One region of the Symbiopectobacterium purcellii genome, then DNA from elsewhere that is predicted to be linked to it. Evidence: riboswitches for the same ligand, from Rfam matches in the RefSeq annotation. Region 1 holds a riboswitch; each other region holds the start of a gene.
The links. A riboswitch is a leader RNA that binds a small molecule or an ion and turns the genes downstream of it on or off. The one in region 1 is predicted to bind thiamine pyrophosphate.
Positions count from the first base shown of each region.

Region 1 (5,374 bases):
GGCCAGGACACTCACGAAAAGAGAGCAACCCCGGCACATAGGGCATTACCGTCGGGATACGGGCAATCTGGAACTCAACCAACTGAAGTGAAGGGTAGTGCAATATCGCAATCGCCGCTCGCGTCACCGCCCCCTCTTGTTCGAACCCAACATCAGCCCCGCCAATAAACCTAGGCTCGGCAAAGGGCAGGCTGTCAACATGCACGATCTCCTGCGCCCGCCGTTTCTGCTCCGCTTTCAACGCTTGCGTATCCATCAGCCTACCCCTTAAGGCGCGTTCAATCCTGATGATGGCGATTATTGATGAAACGGGCGCGACAAGCGATGCACCGCATCCACAAAAGCACCGGCATGTTCCGGTGGCACATCCTGATGAATCCCATGCCCCAAATTGAACACGTGCCCATTCCCCTGACCAAACGCGGTCAAAATCGTCTCGACTTCTTGCTCGATACGCGCTGGCGGTGCATAGAGCATTGATGGGTCCATATTGCCTTGCAGCGCCACCTTGTCCCCAACCCGCGCCCGCACCTCACTGATATCCGTGGTCCAATCCAGACCCAGCGCATCGCACCCTGTCGCGGCCATCGCCTCCAGCCACTGGCCGCCGCCTTTGGTAAACAGCGTTACCGGCACGCGCCGCGCCTCATGCTCACGCAGCAGACCATCCACAATTTTGTGCATGTAATGCAGTGAAAACTCACGGTAGTCGCGCCCGCTCAGCGCGCCGCCCCAGGTGTCGAAAATCATCACCGATTGAGCACCGGCCTTGATCTGCGCATTCAAATACAGAATCACGCTGTCAGCCAGCTTATCCAACAGCAAGTGGAGCGTCTGTGGCTCAGCAAACAGCATTTTCTTGATAACCGTAAACGCTTTACTGCTGCCGCCTTCCACCATATAGGTTGCCAGTGTCCAAGGGCTACCGGAAAAACCGATCAATGGCACAGCACCCGCCAGTTCGCGGCGAATGGTGCGAACCGCATCCATCACATAGCCCAGCTCCTGCTCAGGATCGGGAATTGGCAAGCGCGCCACATCCGTAGCGTTCCGAACCGGATGGGTAAAACGCGGTCCTTCCCCGGTTTCGAAATAGAGCCCTAATCCCATGGCATCCGGCACGGTGAGAATATCGGAAAACAGGATGGCGGCATCCAGCGCATAGCGCCGCAGCGGTTGCAGCGTGACTTCGCAAGCCAGCTCTGGATTTCTGCACAGCGACATAAAATCACCCGCCTGTGCGCGCGTTGCTTTGTACTCTGGCAGATAGCGGCCTGCCTGGCGCATCATCCATACCGGCGTAACATCAACGGGCTGGCGCAGTAGCGCGCGCAGATAGCGATCATTTTTCAGGTCTGGCATGCGATGTCCTTTTGTCATCCTGAGAGGGGTCAAAACGCGATAACGAAACGATTGGCGCGAAGTGTAGCACGCCAACAGCGCTATTCCTGCCCATCACGGCACAGTACCACAGTGTCTTCAATCAAACGTCGCGCGACCGTACCCGGCGGCGGGAGAATTGGCAGTTGATCGTAGCGGAACCAGCCCGCATCGCGGAGTTCTTTGGGATCGTGGCGCAGGTCGCCGTCGGCATACTCCGCCATAAACGCCATCATCAGCGAATGCGGGAACGGCCATGGCTGCGAGCTGATGTAGCGCAGATTTTTAATACGAATATTGCTCTCTTCCATCACTTCGCGGGCAACGGCCTGTTCGAGGGTTTCGCCCACTTCCACAAACCCCGCCAGCACGGTATACATATTGCCACGGTGACGCTGATGCTGCGCCAGCAAGATCTCGTCGCCACGCCGGATCGCCACGATCACGCACGGGGCGATTTGCGGGTAGTAGCGCTCTTTGCAGTGCGGACACAAGCAAGCCAGTTCCGTTTTGCTGTGCACCATTTTCTGACCGCAATAGCCGCAAAACTGGTGCGAACGATAAAACTCGGCCAGTTGTACACCGCGACCGGCCAGTTGAAACAGTGCCACGTCTTCATCCAGCAGTTGCCGCACAGAATCCATGTGCGACGTTTTCTGGTGGCTGACCAGCCACACGCATTCTCCCTGCCACTCCCCTATCTGGCGCCCAACAATGCCTTCCAATCCGCACTGTACTGCCGTGCCATGCGGGAGTTTCCCTTCAGGCAGCCACACTTGACCCTCATGGCTGACCACCCACCATCCATGCTCATCACCTTTTAATGTTTGTTCCATATCTTTTCTATTGCTCCACAGACACTTCACTGGCATTTTAACTGTCAGGGATATGGCAGAATTTCATCGTCACCGATTGTTCTTTCTTATCAATGCACGAAGTCATCAATGTTAAACCAATTACAAAGTCTGACTGAGTACGTTGGTGGCAATAATGCGTTAATCGACCAATGGCTACAAGCGCGCAAGCAACTTCTGGTTGCCTATTACCATCTGGTCGGCATTAAGCCAAACAAAGATAAACACACCCCGCTCGATGAGCAGGCCCTGGATGATTTTTGCCACAACCTTGTGGACTATCTTTCCGCCTGCCATTTCCATGTCTATGAGCGCATCTTGCAAGAGGCGGTCGCACTGAGCGATCAAAAGCTGGCGCAAACGCACCGTCTGGCACTGGCGTTGCAGGCCAACACACAATTCATTATGGATTTCTACGACAGCAGTCTGGCGACCGCTATCGATCACGATAACTGCATTGAGTTTCAGCAAGCGCTGTCAAGCGTCGGCGAAGCCATGGCGGAACGCTTTGCATTGGAAGATCGACTGATTCGTCTGGTCATTGATAAAGAATAACGCCATCGCCCCACCTTACATTTTGACAGTGTCTCTCAGACGTCCTAAAGTGTCAGGGTTTTATTAACCTCATGGTAATGAGGTTATTGCCTGGTAAGCAGCCACTGTGCTGACTATACCCTAAATAATTCGAGTTTCAGGAAGGCGGCAAGTGAATGAATCCCGATGAGCTTACTCAGGTAAGTGATTCGGGTGAGTGAACGCAGCCAACGCACCTGCAACTTGAAGTATGACGGGTAGATCGGGCGTATCTTGTCGGAGTGCCTAGCGTGTTTATGTCCTACATAAACCGCAGGCTGAGACCGTTTATTCGGGATCCGCGGAACCTGATCAGGTTAAAACCTGCGAAGGGAACAAGAGTAATCCATTCTGTTTTGTCACCGTTGTCACCGCCATGTTGTTACCGACATAGCGCGTAAAATCGGGCCAAGGCAACCACAATTACTCCCTGCGAGCTCCAGACAAGCATTTTTCCTTAACCATAATCAGGAACATGCTATGTCTCAATCACCCGCCACAACACCTAAAACCCCGTCTGGCCGTCGCGAAAAGCGCGAAGCCGCCGAGGCGTTTATTCATAACCTGCGCGGCACCACCTTCCCTAACTCCACGCGCATCTACCTTACCGGGTCGCGCAGTGATATCCGGGTGCCGATGCGGGAAATCGCCCTTAGCCCAACGCTATTGGGGGGCGACAAAGACACTCCCCGCTATGAACCTAACGAAGCCGTGCCGGTGTATGACACCGCGGGGCCATATGGCGATCCCGATGCGCGGCCGGACGTGCGTACCGGGCTGGTCAAACTGCGGGCTGACTGGATTGCAGAACGTAACGACACCGCGCCGCTTTCCGGCGTCAGTTCCCGTTTTACCCAACAGCGATTGGCGGATGCCGGGTTGGATCACCTGCGCTTTGAACAGTTACCGCAACCCAAACGCGCCCAATCAGGCAAGTGCGTCACGCAGTTGCACTATGCGCGCCAAGGGCTCATCACGCCAGAAATGGAGTTTATCGCCATCCGCGAAAACATGGGACGCGAGCGCATTCGCAGCGAAGTGCTACGCCACCAGCATCCGGGGCAAAGCTTTGGCGCAATCCTACCGGACAACATCACCCCGGAATTTGTGCGCCAGGAAGTCGCCGCAGGCCGTGCCATCATCCCGTCCAACATCAATCACCCCGAATCAGAACCGATGATTATCGGGCGCAATTTTCTGGTCAAGGTAAACGCTAACATCGGCAACTCGGCGGTCACTTCGTCCATCGAGGAAGAGGTGGAAAAACTGGTCTGGTCCACGCTGTGGGGGGCCGATACGGTGATGGATCTCTCCACCGGACGCTATATTCACGAAACCCGCGAGTGGATACTGCGCAACAGCCCGGTGCCGATTGGTACCGTTCCTATTTATCAGGCGCTGGAGAAGGTCAATGGTGTCGCGGAAAACCTCACGTGGGAAATGTTCCGCGATACGCTGCTTGAGCAAGCAGAGCAAGGGGTTGATTACTTCACCATTCACGCGGGAGTGCTGCTGCGCTATGTGCCGATGACGGCACAGCGCCTGACCGGCATCGTATCGCGCGGCGGCTCCATCATGGCGAAGTGGTGCCTGTCGCACCATCAGGAGAACTTCCTCTACGTTCACTTCCGTGAAATCTGCGAGATTTGTGCGGCCTACGATGTTGCCCTGTCGCTGGGCGATGGCTTGCGTCCCGGTTCCATTCAGGATGCCAACGATCAGGCGCAGTTTGCCGAGCTGCATACCCTGGGTGAGCTGACCAAAATCGCCTGGGAGTATGACGTGCAAGTGATGATTGAAGGGCCGGGGCATGTGCCGATGCAGATGATTCGCCGCAACATGACCGAAGAGTTGGAGCACTGCCACGAAGCGCCGTTCTATACATTGGGGCCGCTGACCACCGATATCGCTCCCGGTTATGACCACTTCACCTCGGGTATCGGGGCCGCGATGATTGGCTGGTTCGGTTGCGCCATGCTCTGCTACGTTACGCCGAAAGAACACCTTGGGCTACCCAACAAAGAGGATGTGAAGCAGGGGCTTATTACCTACAAGATCGCCGCGCATGCTGCTGATTTGGCGAAAGGGCACCCCGGTGCGCAGATCCGCGATAACGCCATGTCCAAAGCGCGCTTTGAGTTTCGTTGGGAAGACCAGTTCAATCTGGCACTCGACCCGACAACCGCCCGCGCCTATCACGATGAAACCCTGCCGCAAGAATCCGGCAAAGTTGCACACTTCTGCTCCATGTGCGGCCCCAAATTCTGCTCGATGAAAATTTCGCAGGAAGTGCGTGAATACGCGGCGAAAAACCCCTCCCCTGACGTAGAAGCGCAGCCAATTCACGTCGGCATGGCAGAGATGTCCGCCCAGTTCCGAGCGCGCGGCAGCGAGCTCTACCACAGTGCCACGACGCTGCTCGGGGAGGACACGAAATGAATCCGGCATTTCCCACGACCGCGCCCCAGCTCGGGCTTTATCCGGTGGTCGACAGCGTGACCTGGATCGAGCGCCTGCTCAGTGCTGGCGTAAAAACCATCCAGTTACGCATTAAGAACAGCACCGCA
Region 1 is NZ_CP081864.1:4,828,670-4,834,043, forward strand. Features, by position in the region: gene nfi (deoxyribonuclease V) at 1-256, opposite strand, end outside; gene hemE (uroporphyrinogen decarboxylase) at 298-1,362, opposite strand; gene nudC (NAD(+) diphosphatase) at 1,443-2,216, opposite strand; gene rsd (sigma D regulator) at 2,325-2,789, shown strand; TPP riboswitch at 3,036-3,159, shown strand; gene thiC (phosphomethylpyrimidine synthase ThiC) at 3,288-5,246, shown strand; gene thiE (thiamine phosphate synthase) at 5,243-5,374, shown strand, end outside.

Region 2 (5,374 bases), 1.6 Mb from region 1:
CAAGGAAGGCTAGACGCCGAGGGGTGATAACGATTGCAGATGAGAAAAGATATGCATGGAGTACAACGTTGCTCCATGCATAACAAGACAAGTGATGCGCGCTAATACGGCAAGGAAGAGAACAAATTAAATCTCGAAATCTTCCAGCGTTTTGCTTCCGCCATCAATGGCTTCACGGATCGCTTTAGGCGTGCGGCCTTGGCCGGTCCAGGTTTGCTCGGTGCCATTCTCATCAATATATTTATATTTTGCCGGACGAGGATCGCGTTTGGCCTTGGCCGGTTTGGATTTCACGCTCTCCAGCAGTTCAGACGGATCAATACCGTCTTCAAGAAGCTGAGCACGAATGGCATCCAGTTTTGCCAAACGTTCTGCCTGCTCTTTCTGAATTTTGCTGTCTTCTTCGCGACGCTCTTCCACAATTGCAGTGAATTTGCTTAACAGCTCTTCCAGGGTTTCAAGATCGGTATCTCGGGCCTGAGCGCGAAGAGAACGAATATTACTTAGCACGTCAAAACTCATCATGGTGTTCCTTTAAAAAGAAGAGACATTATTAGCTTACAAGATATTTTTTGATTTTCCAATATACACCAGATACGCCGACATGAAATATTTTTTTATAGCGTCTTATGTAAAAAAATGCGTAACACGAGACGCAGGTAAAGCAGGAGCGTTAATCGTTAGCTGGTTAATAACACAACGCCTTGCGGTTGCCTCTCTTTATTAATTCATCACTCAACCATCCATAGTTAAGCTGGGTTGTCTGTTCACGGCATTGGCATCCCTAATCCCTCACCGGTGTCAACTTATCGGGGCGATCTCATTTTCCCCGGTGCGTAACACTAATTATTTAAGGGTATAAGCGCAACGGGGAAGAATATAATGCCAGCGTGGCATACGCAGAGCGGAAGGAAAACTGGGGGGTAAGTGTGAAAAAACGTAACAGGTTGCTTTCCTTTTACTCCGTGGGAATGAATGCCTAGCCAGGCCGTCGGCCTTTGACGGTCGGCAAATACAAATCAATTTACACACTCTGGTTTGATGATTATCCTGAATAGGCTTTGCTGTGGCAGTCCCACAGTAAATTGATGTTGCGATGACTCGGGGTGCCCTTCTTTGTGAAGGCTGAGAAATACCCGTACCACCTGATCTGGATAATGCCAGCGTAGGGAAGTCTCGGTATTCCGATCGGCTACCGTCTTCTTGCACGCCGGTTGGGAGTGATAATGAACGACCTTCCCACCGATTTTTCTGCTGCCCACGCGGCGGCAGTTTTTCACGATTTCTCAACGGCTTCGCCGTTAGTCCATTGCCTGACCAACGATGTGGTCCAGTCTTTCACTGCCAATGTGTTGCTGGCGCTCGGTGCCTCTCCCGCGATGGTGGTGGATCCGGGCGAGGCGGCACAGTTTGCTGCGTTGGCCGATGCACTACTGATCAACGTAGGGACCTTAGAATCAACGCGCGCTGATGCGATGTTGGCCGCAGTGCATAGCGCGAATCAAGCGGGAAAACCTTGGGTTCTGGACCCCGTCGCCGTCGGTGGGTTGCGCTTTCGCACTGACTTTGTGCGTGAATTGCTGCCTTGCAAACCGGCGGCGATTCGTGGCAATGCCTCGGAAGTTATCGCGCTGACAGGCCTTGCTTCTCAGGGGCGAGGTGTTGACAGCCTGGATGCCTCCATTACTGCCATTCCGGCCGCGCGCGAACTGGCGGCGCGCTGGTCAACCGTGGTAGCGGTGACGGGAGAAGTGGATTACGTTACGGACGGTGTGCGCCTCTGGGCAGTAAACGGCGGCCATCCGGTGATGACGCGTGTAGTGGGCACTGGGTGCGCACTCTCCGCCGTCGTTGCGGCATTCTGTGCTCGCGGTGAAGACCGGTTGTCTCAGGTTGCGACCGCGTGTGCCGTCATGGCGCGGGCAGGAGAACAAGCCGCCGCACAGGCTAGTGGGCCGGGCAGTTTTACACCTGCATTTTTGGATGCGCTTGCACGGTTGCGCCAGGAGGCACAGATATGTGCCTGATAAAAGACAACGCTCCCCGAATAAATGCATTAACGATAGCAGGCACCGATCCTAGCGGTGGCGCAGGGATCCAGGCCGATCTGAAAACTTTTTCTGCCCTACGCGCCTATGGCACCAGTGTGATCACGGCGCTGGTGGCGCAAAATACGCAGGGAGTGCAGTCGGTTTATCGTATTGAACCTGATTTTGTGGCGGCTCAACTGGATTCAGTGCTGAGCGATGTGCGTATCGACAGCGCGAAGATCGGCATGCTGGCGCAAAGTGATATTGTAGAAGCCGTTGCTGAGCGCCTGCAACGCTATGCTGTCCCTTATATTGTGCTGGATACGGTGATGCTGGCGAAAAGTGGCGATCCTCTACTGGCACCTGAAGCAGTCGCCGCGATTCGAGAGACGCTGCTGCCGCGTGTGTCACTGATAACCCCCAATCTGCCTGAGGCGGCGGCGTTGTTGGCGTGCAATGCGGCGACGACAGAAAGTGAGATGAAAGCACAAGGGCAAGGGCTGCTGGAAATGGGGTGCCAAGCCGTATTGATCAAGGGGGGCCATTTGAGTGACTCGGAGAGTCCGGACTGGCTGTTTCAGCGTGGGCATGCACCGCAACGTTTCTGCGCGCCACGGGTAAACACCCGGCACACGCATGGCACAGGATGCACGTTGTCTGCGGCGCTGGCGGCGTTGCGTCCCCGGCACCACGATTGGGAAACTACGGTGCAAGCGGCGAAGCATTATCTTCAGCATGCATTACTGGCGGCAGATTCATTGGCGGTGGGGCAGGGTATTGGGCCCGTGCATCATTTTCATCAATGGTGGTGAAACGCTCGGCGGCGATAAGCCGCCGACATTGTGGTTTGATGTCAGTGGTTTCAGAAAGTGATGATCCTGGCGGTAAACCTGTTTAGCAATAGTAAACGGCACAACAGCACTGACGCAATAAACACCGATACCAGCAGAACAAATTTCAGGTTGACATAGTTAAAGTCATATAGCGTGCTAATGAAATAAAACACGCTGTAATGCACAATATAAACGCCGATCATTGCCGGGCCAATAAACTCGACGACGTAAGTTATAATTTTGTTTTTTATGGTGATATTTTCAAACACAATGAATAATGCCAAACACATGGTCAGCAGATGCAGATGTTCAAGAAGCAGCCAGGGGGTGACAATATTCTGCGTGTGGGTGGATAGAAAGCGTTCGTAAAAGAACATCGAGATGCCTACGGGTATCACCATCATGCGAGCCAGCCAGATGATACCGGTTTGGTGGGTAAACCGCCTGCCTGCGGCGGTTCCCAACATTCTTCCCACAATATAGTACCCTCCCCATACCCAGATAAATGAATAGCTGTGTATAAAGAGTGGATCATCGCGCATATCTAATGGGCTGAATATATCGAATAAAAGAATAATGGCGAGTAAGATCGAAAAAAAAGCCAATGTCATTTTTACATTATGTATTGCCTTAATGATAAGTGGGTAGATGATGTAAATTATGCCAATGGTTAACATTATTCCATTTTGCAGTATGTATCCCTGCTGAATATATTGGAATGTAATCAGTGACAGGATAATATTCCAAAATAAGATGATAAATACCACGTTTTTGATTTTTATCCTGACCTCTTTTTTGGTCAGGTTATCGATATTGTCAAAATAACCAATAAGGATGAAAAACAATGGTTTAGAAATTGTTGAGAGAAAGTAAAGAACACTCATAGCGTTAGCATTAATAAAACATTCATTAACGCAAAGTTGACTGGCTGAGTAAAATGTGACGGCGGCAAAACAACTCAAACTTTTTAAGGCGTGTTGGCTGACATCTCTGATCATGGCTCATTCACCTTTAGCCGTAAGTCCTATGGTCATATCCCTGTTTTTCATGAAGATAAGCGTAGTGTTAAAACAGTTCTACGCCTAGTGAGGCATCTGAGTGCAGCGCGTTGCCACTGCATTTATTTCTGTGTTTCCCCTATTTTACTTCATGATTTTTAATGTTTTTAACAGTGCAGCGTAATCAATATCCTAATTCTTTACGATTGATGGGGGTCGTCTGGATATTGCGACTTTTTATAATATTATTGAAGTGATAGCCATAATAAATAGGAGTGAGTACCTCTCACTACTCTCAAATCAGATATTTCCCTTTACGAAATCTTGTTGTTTGTGTCCTTACAGAAAAAGAGTAGGTCAGAAAATTAATACTCTTCAATAGTCCATCACATCAATGGCCTTGTGTCAGGAAGGAATACCATGGCGAGCTCATCAGTAAATAAGCTGTCCTTATGGTCTCTCACGGCGTTGGTCGTGGGATCCATGATTGGCGCTGGAATATTTTCGTTACCGGCGACTTTTGGACGCGCAACCGGGGGATTTGGTGCCATTATCGCATGGTGTATCGCGGGTGGCGGTATGTTAATGCTGGCTTTTGTTTTTCAATCTCTGGCACAACGTAAACCCGATCTTGATTCTGGGGTCTTTATCTATGCGAAGGAGGGATTTGGGGATTATCTGGGGTTTGCCTCCGCATTAGGTTTCTGGGCGGGAACCTGTATCGGTAACGTTTCCTATTTCGTACTGCTCAAATCCACGTTGGGGGCTTTTTTCCCGGTCTTTGGTGATGGCAACACGATCTCTGCGTTGGTGGTGTCGTCAATCATCCTGTGGGGGTTCCATTTCCTGGTACTCAACGGCGTCAAAAACGCTGCCACCATCAATACCATTGCCACGGTGGCAAAAATTGTCCCGATTATTGCGTTTGTCGGGGTACTGATTTTTGCCTTCCAAAGTGACATCTTCATGCTAAATTTCTGGGGTTCACCGGCGGCGGTGCCCGTGACGCCCGATCTTGAGCACCTCAACGATTATGGCTATGCCGGTCATGCGGCGGCAGCGATTATGCCAGCGCAGGAACCTGAGTCTCTGTTCAGCCAGATCCGTAGCACCATGCTGGTGACCGTGTTTGTGTTTCTGGGGATTGAAGGGGCCAGCGTTTATTCCCGCTATGCCAAAGAGCGTCGTCATGTGGGGATTGCCAGCGTAATGGGGTTCATCGGCGTATTAGGGCTGTTGGTGCTGGTGACGTTGCTCTCTTACGGCGTGTTGCTGCGCCCGGAATTGGCTGGCCTGCGACAACCGTCCATGGCGGGCGTGTTGGAGGCCGTTGTGGGGCCATGGGGCCGCGTCTTTATCAGCGTTGGTTTGATCGTTTCAGTATTGGGCGCCTACCTCTCCTGGTCATTGCTGGCTGCCGAAGTGCTGTTTTCCGCGGCCAAGCACAAAAGCATGCCGAAAGTCTTTATGACCGAGAACAAACATGACGTGCCCTCTGCTGCTGTTTGGCTCA
Region 2 is NZ_CP081864.1:3,202,309-3,207,682, reverse strand. Features, by position in the region: gene K6K13_RS15035 (H-NS family histone-like protein) at 127-525, opposite strand; TPP riboswitch at 1,093-1,189, shown strand; gene thiM (hydroxyethylthiazole kinase) at 1,227-2,027, shown strand; gene thiD (bifunctional hydroxymethylpyrimidine kinase/phosphomethylpyrimidine kinase) at 2,018-2,842, shown strand; gene K6K13_RS15020 (acyltransferase family protein) at 2,893-3,861, opposite strand; gene K6K13_RS15015 (amino acid permease) at 4,282-5,374, shown strand, end outside.
Region 2: it holds a riboswitch for thiamine pyrophosphate, as region 1 does, so the genes downstream of both, thiM (hydroxyethylthiazole kinase) here and thiC (phosphomethylpyrimidine synthase ThiC) in region 1, are expected to answer to the same signal.

Region 3 (5,374 bases), 960 kb from region 1:
GCAGGCCAAGCGCAATATTTTGCTCCAGCGTCAGGTGCGGGAACAGGTTGTTTTCCTGAAACAGAATCGATACTGGACGCTCGGCGGGCGGCGTATGGCGATGATCGTCGCCATTGAGCATCAGTTCGCCGCTGTTCGCTAATAAAAACCCGGCAATCAGGCTGAGCAGCGTGCTTTTACCCGCACCGCTTGGCCCTAATAAGGCAACGCGCTCTCCCGCAGCGATGCTGACATCGAACTGCATGGGGGCCTGTTGATAGAGATAAGTGAGTTTATTCAACGACAGCATGTCGGCCCGCCCGTTTTTGCCACAGGGTCAATGTCTCCATCACGCTAAACAACGTGAAACAGAGCAGCATCAGCAGCAGTGCGGTTACCGCACCGTCTGCGCTGCGATAAGCGCCAATTTGTTGGTAAAGATAGAAGGGCAGCGTGCGGAACTGCTCATTGCCAAACAACGCGATAATGCCGAAATCCCCCACCGAGAGTACGCAGGCAAACGCCATCGCCTGCGCGATCGGTTGTTGCAGCGCGCGCAGTTCAATCAGACGTAAACGATGCCAGCCGCGAATATCCAGCGACTGACACAGCAGATTATAGCGCTGAGAGATGTCGAGCATCGGGTTCTCCAATACCTTGAGCGCGTAGGGGATAGCCATCAGCGCGTTAGTAGCAACCACCAGCCCATAGGGTGATGTCGGTAGCCCGATGGTATTGTTGAGCACAAGAAAGAAACCCGTTGCCAACACAATGCCCGGCATCGCCAGAATCAGCAGGCCGCTGATATCCATCAACTGTCCGGCCAGCCGCTGCTGACGCAGCTTCAGCTCACGGCTGCTCCACAGCAGCATCAGGGTCAGGATAACGCAAAGCACACCCGCGCCGAGTGCGATGCGCAGGGATGTCCACAGCGTTTGCCACAGTGCGGGTTGTTTTAGCACCGTCAACATCGCCGGACTGAGACCGTCCAGCACCACCGCCAGCAACGGTGGCAAGAGTAATAACAGCGCAGCAACGATAATCACGGTATCGCCCAGCCGTTCAGCCAGTGAATCCTGAGGGTTGCGCCAGCACAATTGCTGGGTATTGCCCACGGCAAACCACGAGCCGAGTCGTTGGCTCAGTAACACCAACCCCAGACAGAAAACCATCTGGATCAGCGCCAATCCTGCCGCGCGCGCAGGATCGTAATCAAAGCTCAATGCCTGATAGATAGCCAGTTCAATTGTGGTGGCGCGTGGGCCTCCGCCGAGTGAGAGTACCGTGGCAAAACTGGCGAAGCAGAGCATGAAAATCAGTGCCGCACTGGGCAGGATCTGACGCCGTAACCACGGCCATTCAATGAGATAAAAGGTTTGCCAGGCATTCATGCCCAACTGTGCCGCTAACTGGCGCTGTTCCGTGGAAATGGACTCCAGAGCTTGCAACAGCAGGCGTGTCGCCAGCGGTAAATTGAAGAACACGTGAGCCAGCAGAATCCCTTGCAGGCCATAGGGGGAAAAGGTGTAGTCGATGCCGAGCGCGCTTAACCCTTGCGCCAGCCAGCCTTGTCGCCCGTAGACGCGCAGTATGCCAAATACCGCCACCAACACCGGTAGCACCAGCGTCATGGCGCACAGGCGCAGCAGCCAGGTTCTGCCAGGGAAATGGCGGCGGTAAAGGGCGCGCGCCAGCACAATGGCGGGCAGCGTGGAGAGTAGCGCCGAAAGCAATGCCTGCCAAAAGGTAAAGCGTACTACGTACCACACATAGCTATCACCCCACAGCGTCTGCCATGGGGTATCAGGCGCCTGATGCCAGAGAGCGCCAAACGCGAGCAGGGCAACGCCTGCCAACACTGCCGCGGTAAACAGCCCTGGCAAGAGCCAGTGTGGGATCAGCGGCTGACGGCGCGTTGCCATGCCTGAATCCACTGCCCACGCAGGTCCGCCACCTGTTGTGCGCTAAACGACAGCGCTTTTTCCGGGCGCGCCAGCGACTGGAACCCTTCCGGCAGCGCCACGTCGGTGACCGGATACATCCAGTTGGTGGTCGGGATCAGGCTTTGGAACGTTGGGCTGAGGATAAACTGCATAAAGCGGTTAGCCAGCTCCGGCTGCTTGCTGGCGGTCAGCTGCCCGGCAACCTCAACTTGCATATAATGGCCTTCGCTGAACAGCGCCGCCGCGTAGTTAGTCTTTTTCTCTTCGATAATATGATAGGCCGGAGAGGTGGTATAGCTCAGCACCATATCCGCTTCGCCCTTGAGGAACAGGCCGTAAGCCTCACTCCATCCTTTGGTGACGGTGACGGTGTTGCGCGCCAGTTTTTGCCAGGCATCGGGCGCTTTATCGCCATACACCTTTTGCATCCACAGTAGCAGGCCCAGCCCCGGCGTGCTGGTGCGCGGGTCTTGATAAATCACCTTCAGCGGCTGCTCGCTGTTGATCAAGGCATCAAGACTGGTCGGCGGATTTTTCAGCGTGTCTTTGTTGTAGACGAACGCAAAATAGCCGTAATCGTAAGGCAGGAAGGTGGCATTATCCCAACCGCCGGGCAGCGTCAACGCGTCGGTTTTCACCTGGTGGGCCGTAAACAGCCCGGTATCCACAGCCGCTTTGAGCAGGTTGTTATCCAGCCCCAGCACGATATCCGCTTTGCTGTTTTTGCCTTCCATGCGCAAGCGGTTCAACAGGGCAACGCCATCTTCCAGCGCGACAAAATTCAATTCACACTCGCACTCTTTTTCGAAGGCTTTTTTAATCGCCGGGCCGGGGCCCCATTCAGACGCGAAGGAATCGTAGGTGTAAACGGTCAATGCAGGCTTGGTATTAGCGGCAGCAGAGCCAAACAGCACGGCAGAGAGACCGAGTACGGGAAGCAATAAACGGGGTAATAGCGACTGTAACACTTTGCACTCCTGGGTATATTAGGGTGGCAAAGGACTTTGAGGCAGGCGAATGCACTCTCAAATCCCTTCGCCGGTATTAACCGGATCAGGTTCGACGGGTATTTTCTCAGCATAAATACCGTGCGTTGACAATGCGATATCATCAACAAACGGCCTGCACCCCGTTGAGAACGTCATTATTGTAAAGGGTTTGTAGCATCATGGAAAGTCGGCGTCGTGCTCCGGCGGTACAAACCAGGCGGATTTAAAGTCAAACCAGCCCAACATGTTCATACGCACGCCGCGCATACTGCGCTGCCCCTGCAACTGTAACCAGTGGTGAAACAGCGGGTGAATCTCACCGCTTTCAATCAAACGTTGGCTGAAGTCGGCGATAGAGAGCGTTTGACTGTGCCAGCGCTGCGCGTCTTCTTGGAGCGAGCCGCTCAGGCAGTGACGCAGCAGCGGTAACTCATAGAGCAGGGCGAACAGTGAAAACTCCAGCGGTGGATAGCAGTTGACACTGCTCAACCAGATGTCACTTTCTGCTTCTCCCAGATACCATTGCTCGTAGTCGACTTTCTGTATATGCAGCGTCACGCCCTGCTGCGCCAGAAGGTTATGCATTATCTCGCCAATGATGCGGTATTCGGGGTGCTCCTGATAAAACGTTAGCGTCACGTCTGTCAGCCCAGCGGGTTTGGGCTGTAGGTTGACGAGACGCTGGTGGTGCCAGCGTGGTAGCAGACTGTACGCCGGTGACCAGTCATAACGGCGCGTATTGTCGGTCTGGCCGAGCAGGGCAATGGGGTGGAAAACCTGACTAATCCAGCGGCGTACCTCGCTGTTCGCGCTCTGCGTGGAGCGGGTATCAAACAACAGGAAATAGCACCCTTCCTCCATGCGGCTTTCCAACTCGTCGCGCATGGTGGTGTCGCTTTGTACCTGAATGGATACCGGCAGTTCCTCGGAGGCGTCAGGCAGTACCCAGATATTGACCTCATCGATCAGTGCCCGGTAGCCGAAATAGTCATCAAAGGCTTTTATTTTCAACTGGCTGTCGCTGTTTTTCTCCACTGCATAGGGGCCGGTGCCGACAGGGTGGCGCGCGAAATCAGCCTGTGCCTGCCAGTCGTGGGGCAGGATCATGGCATGTGCACTGCCGAGCAGCCAAGGGAGCCAACCATCAGGTTCGCTCAATTCAACATCAATCACAAAGGGGATGGGGGACGTCACGCGTGTGATGTGTGAGAACAATGCCTGCGACGTCAATCGCATCACTGAGACGATAACATCCTTCATCACCAACTCGCGCCCATCGTGGAAGCGGATCGCCGGGCGTAAATAAAAACGCCAGCGTTGTGGCGTAATTTGCTGCCAGTGGTGTGCGAGGTCCGGTGCGATTTCCCCGTTTTCCTCATTTATCTTGGTTAACCCGCTGAAGATCTGCCTGACGATATGCATCTCAGAGCGTCGCAGTGCAGAACCGGGCAGCAGGTTGCGCAGCGGACGATAATAGAGCACGCGCAGCAGATGTTTCCCCTGACGAAAACGGCGACCCAGATGGGAAAGCAACATCTGGCGTACCGTCTCTTTATCACCGATCAACTGGATCAGTTGTTCGACGCGCTCCTGCTCCAGCAGGTCTTCTGCGCGCTGTTGTTGCAGCGTTAAGCCGGTATAGATAAAACTGAGACGGGAGCGTTTTCCACGTCCCGCTTCCGCTTGCCACAGCAGCCATCCCTCTTTTTGCATGGCCCCGAGCAGTGAACGGATATGACGGCGTGAGCAGAGTAATACTCCGGCCAGCTCTTCAAGCGTAGTGTCGGTATCCTGCCCCTGAAAGCGCTGCCAGAGGCGGACAAACTGCTGTTGCAAACGTGTCGACGACATAAAAGAGGAACTCCGCGAACCAAAGTCATCAATTTATCTTTCCCTATATTACGGTGATACTGCACAACAAGGAAAGCACGGAGGTGGCTAATGGCGATTTCACGGCTCAATCAATTTTACCGGCACTACTTCTTGCATTGCCCTGGCTGCTGGCTGAGGAGGATCAGCGCTCAGCAAAAGCTGGCGTTGTTACAGCAAGTGACACAATGGCATACCGATGAAATGTCGGAAGAAGAGTACCGGCAATGGCTCTAGTGCTGTTCTGGTAGTAGAGAAACTTCTGAGTAATGGTGCTTTTCACCAGCCAGCGGCCTGCGCCGCTGGCATTTTTATTGCCCGTTAGTGGTGTTGCACGCTGTCCAGCGCCGCCAGCAACGCCTCTTTGGTCATACGTACACAGTAGGCCGGTGTGCCCCGTTCAAAGCGCCACCCTTCCGCGAGTGCGCCAACGTCGATGGCATCAAAGCCAAAGGCTTCATACAATTCATGGGCAATCTGCTTGCCCTGCGTATTGTCCCCGGCCAGTGGCAATGCGCGACGGTTGGGGCTGCCAGCCGGTAAACCATCGCTTTCCAACTGGGTCATCTGAATGGCATTAAACGCCTTGGTGAT
Region 3 is NZ_CP081864.1:3,864,628-3,870,001, reverse strand. Features, by position in the region: gene thiQ (thiamine ABC transporter ATP-binding protein ThiQ) at 1-289, opposite strand, end outside; gene thiP (thiamine/thiamine pyrophosphate ABC transporter permease ThiP) at 273-1,901, opposite strand; gene thiB (thiamine ABC transporter substrate binding subunit) at 1,877-2,863, opposite strand; TPP riboswitch at 2,935-3,064, opposite strand; gene sgrR (HTH-type transcriptional regulator SgrR) at 3,089-4,762, opposite strand; gene sgrT (glucose uptake inhibitor SgrT) at 4,853-5,017, shown strand; gene K6K13_RS18030 (NADPH-dependent F420 reductase) at 5,102-5,374, opposite strand, start outside.
Region 3: it holds a riboswitch for thiamine pyrophosphate, as region 1 does, so the genes downstream of both, thiB (thiamine ABC transporter substrate binding subunit) here and thiC (phosphomethylpyrimidine synthase ThiC) in region 1, are expected to answer to the same signal.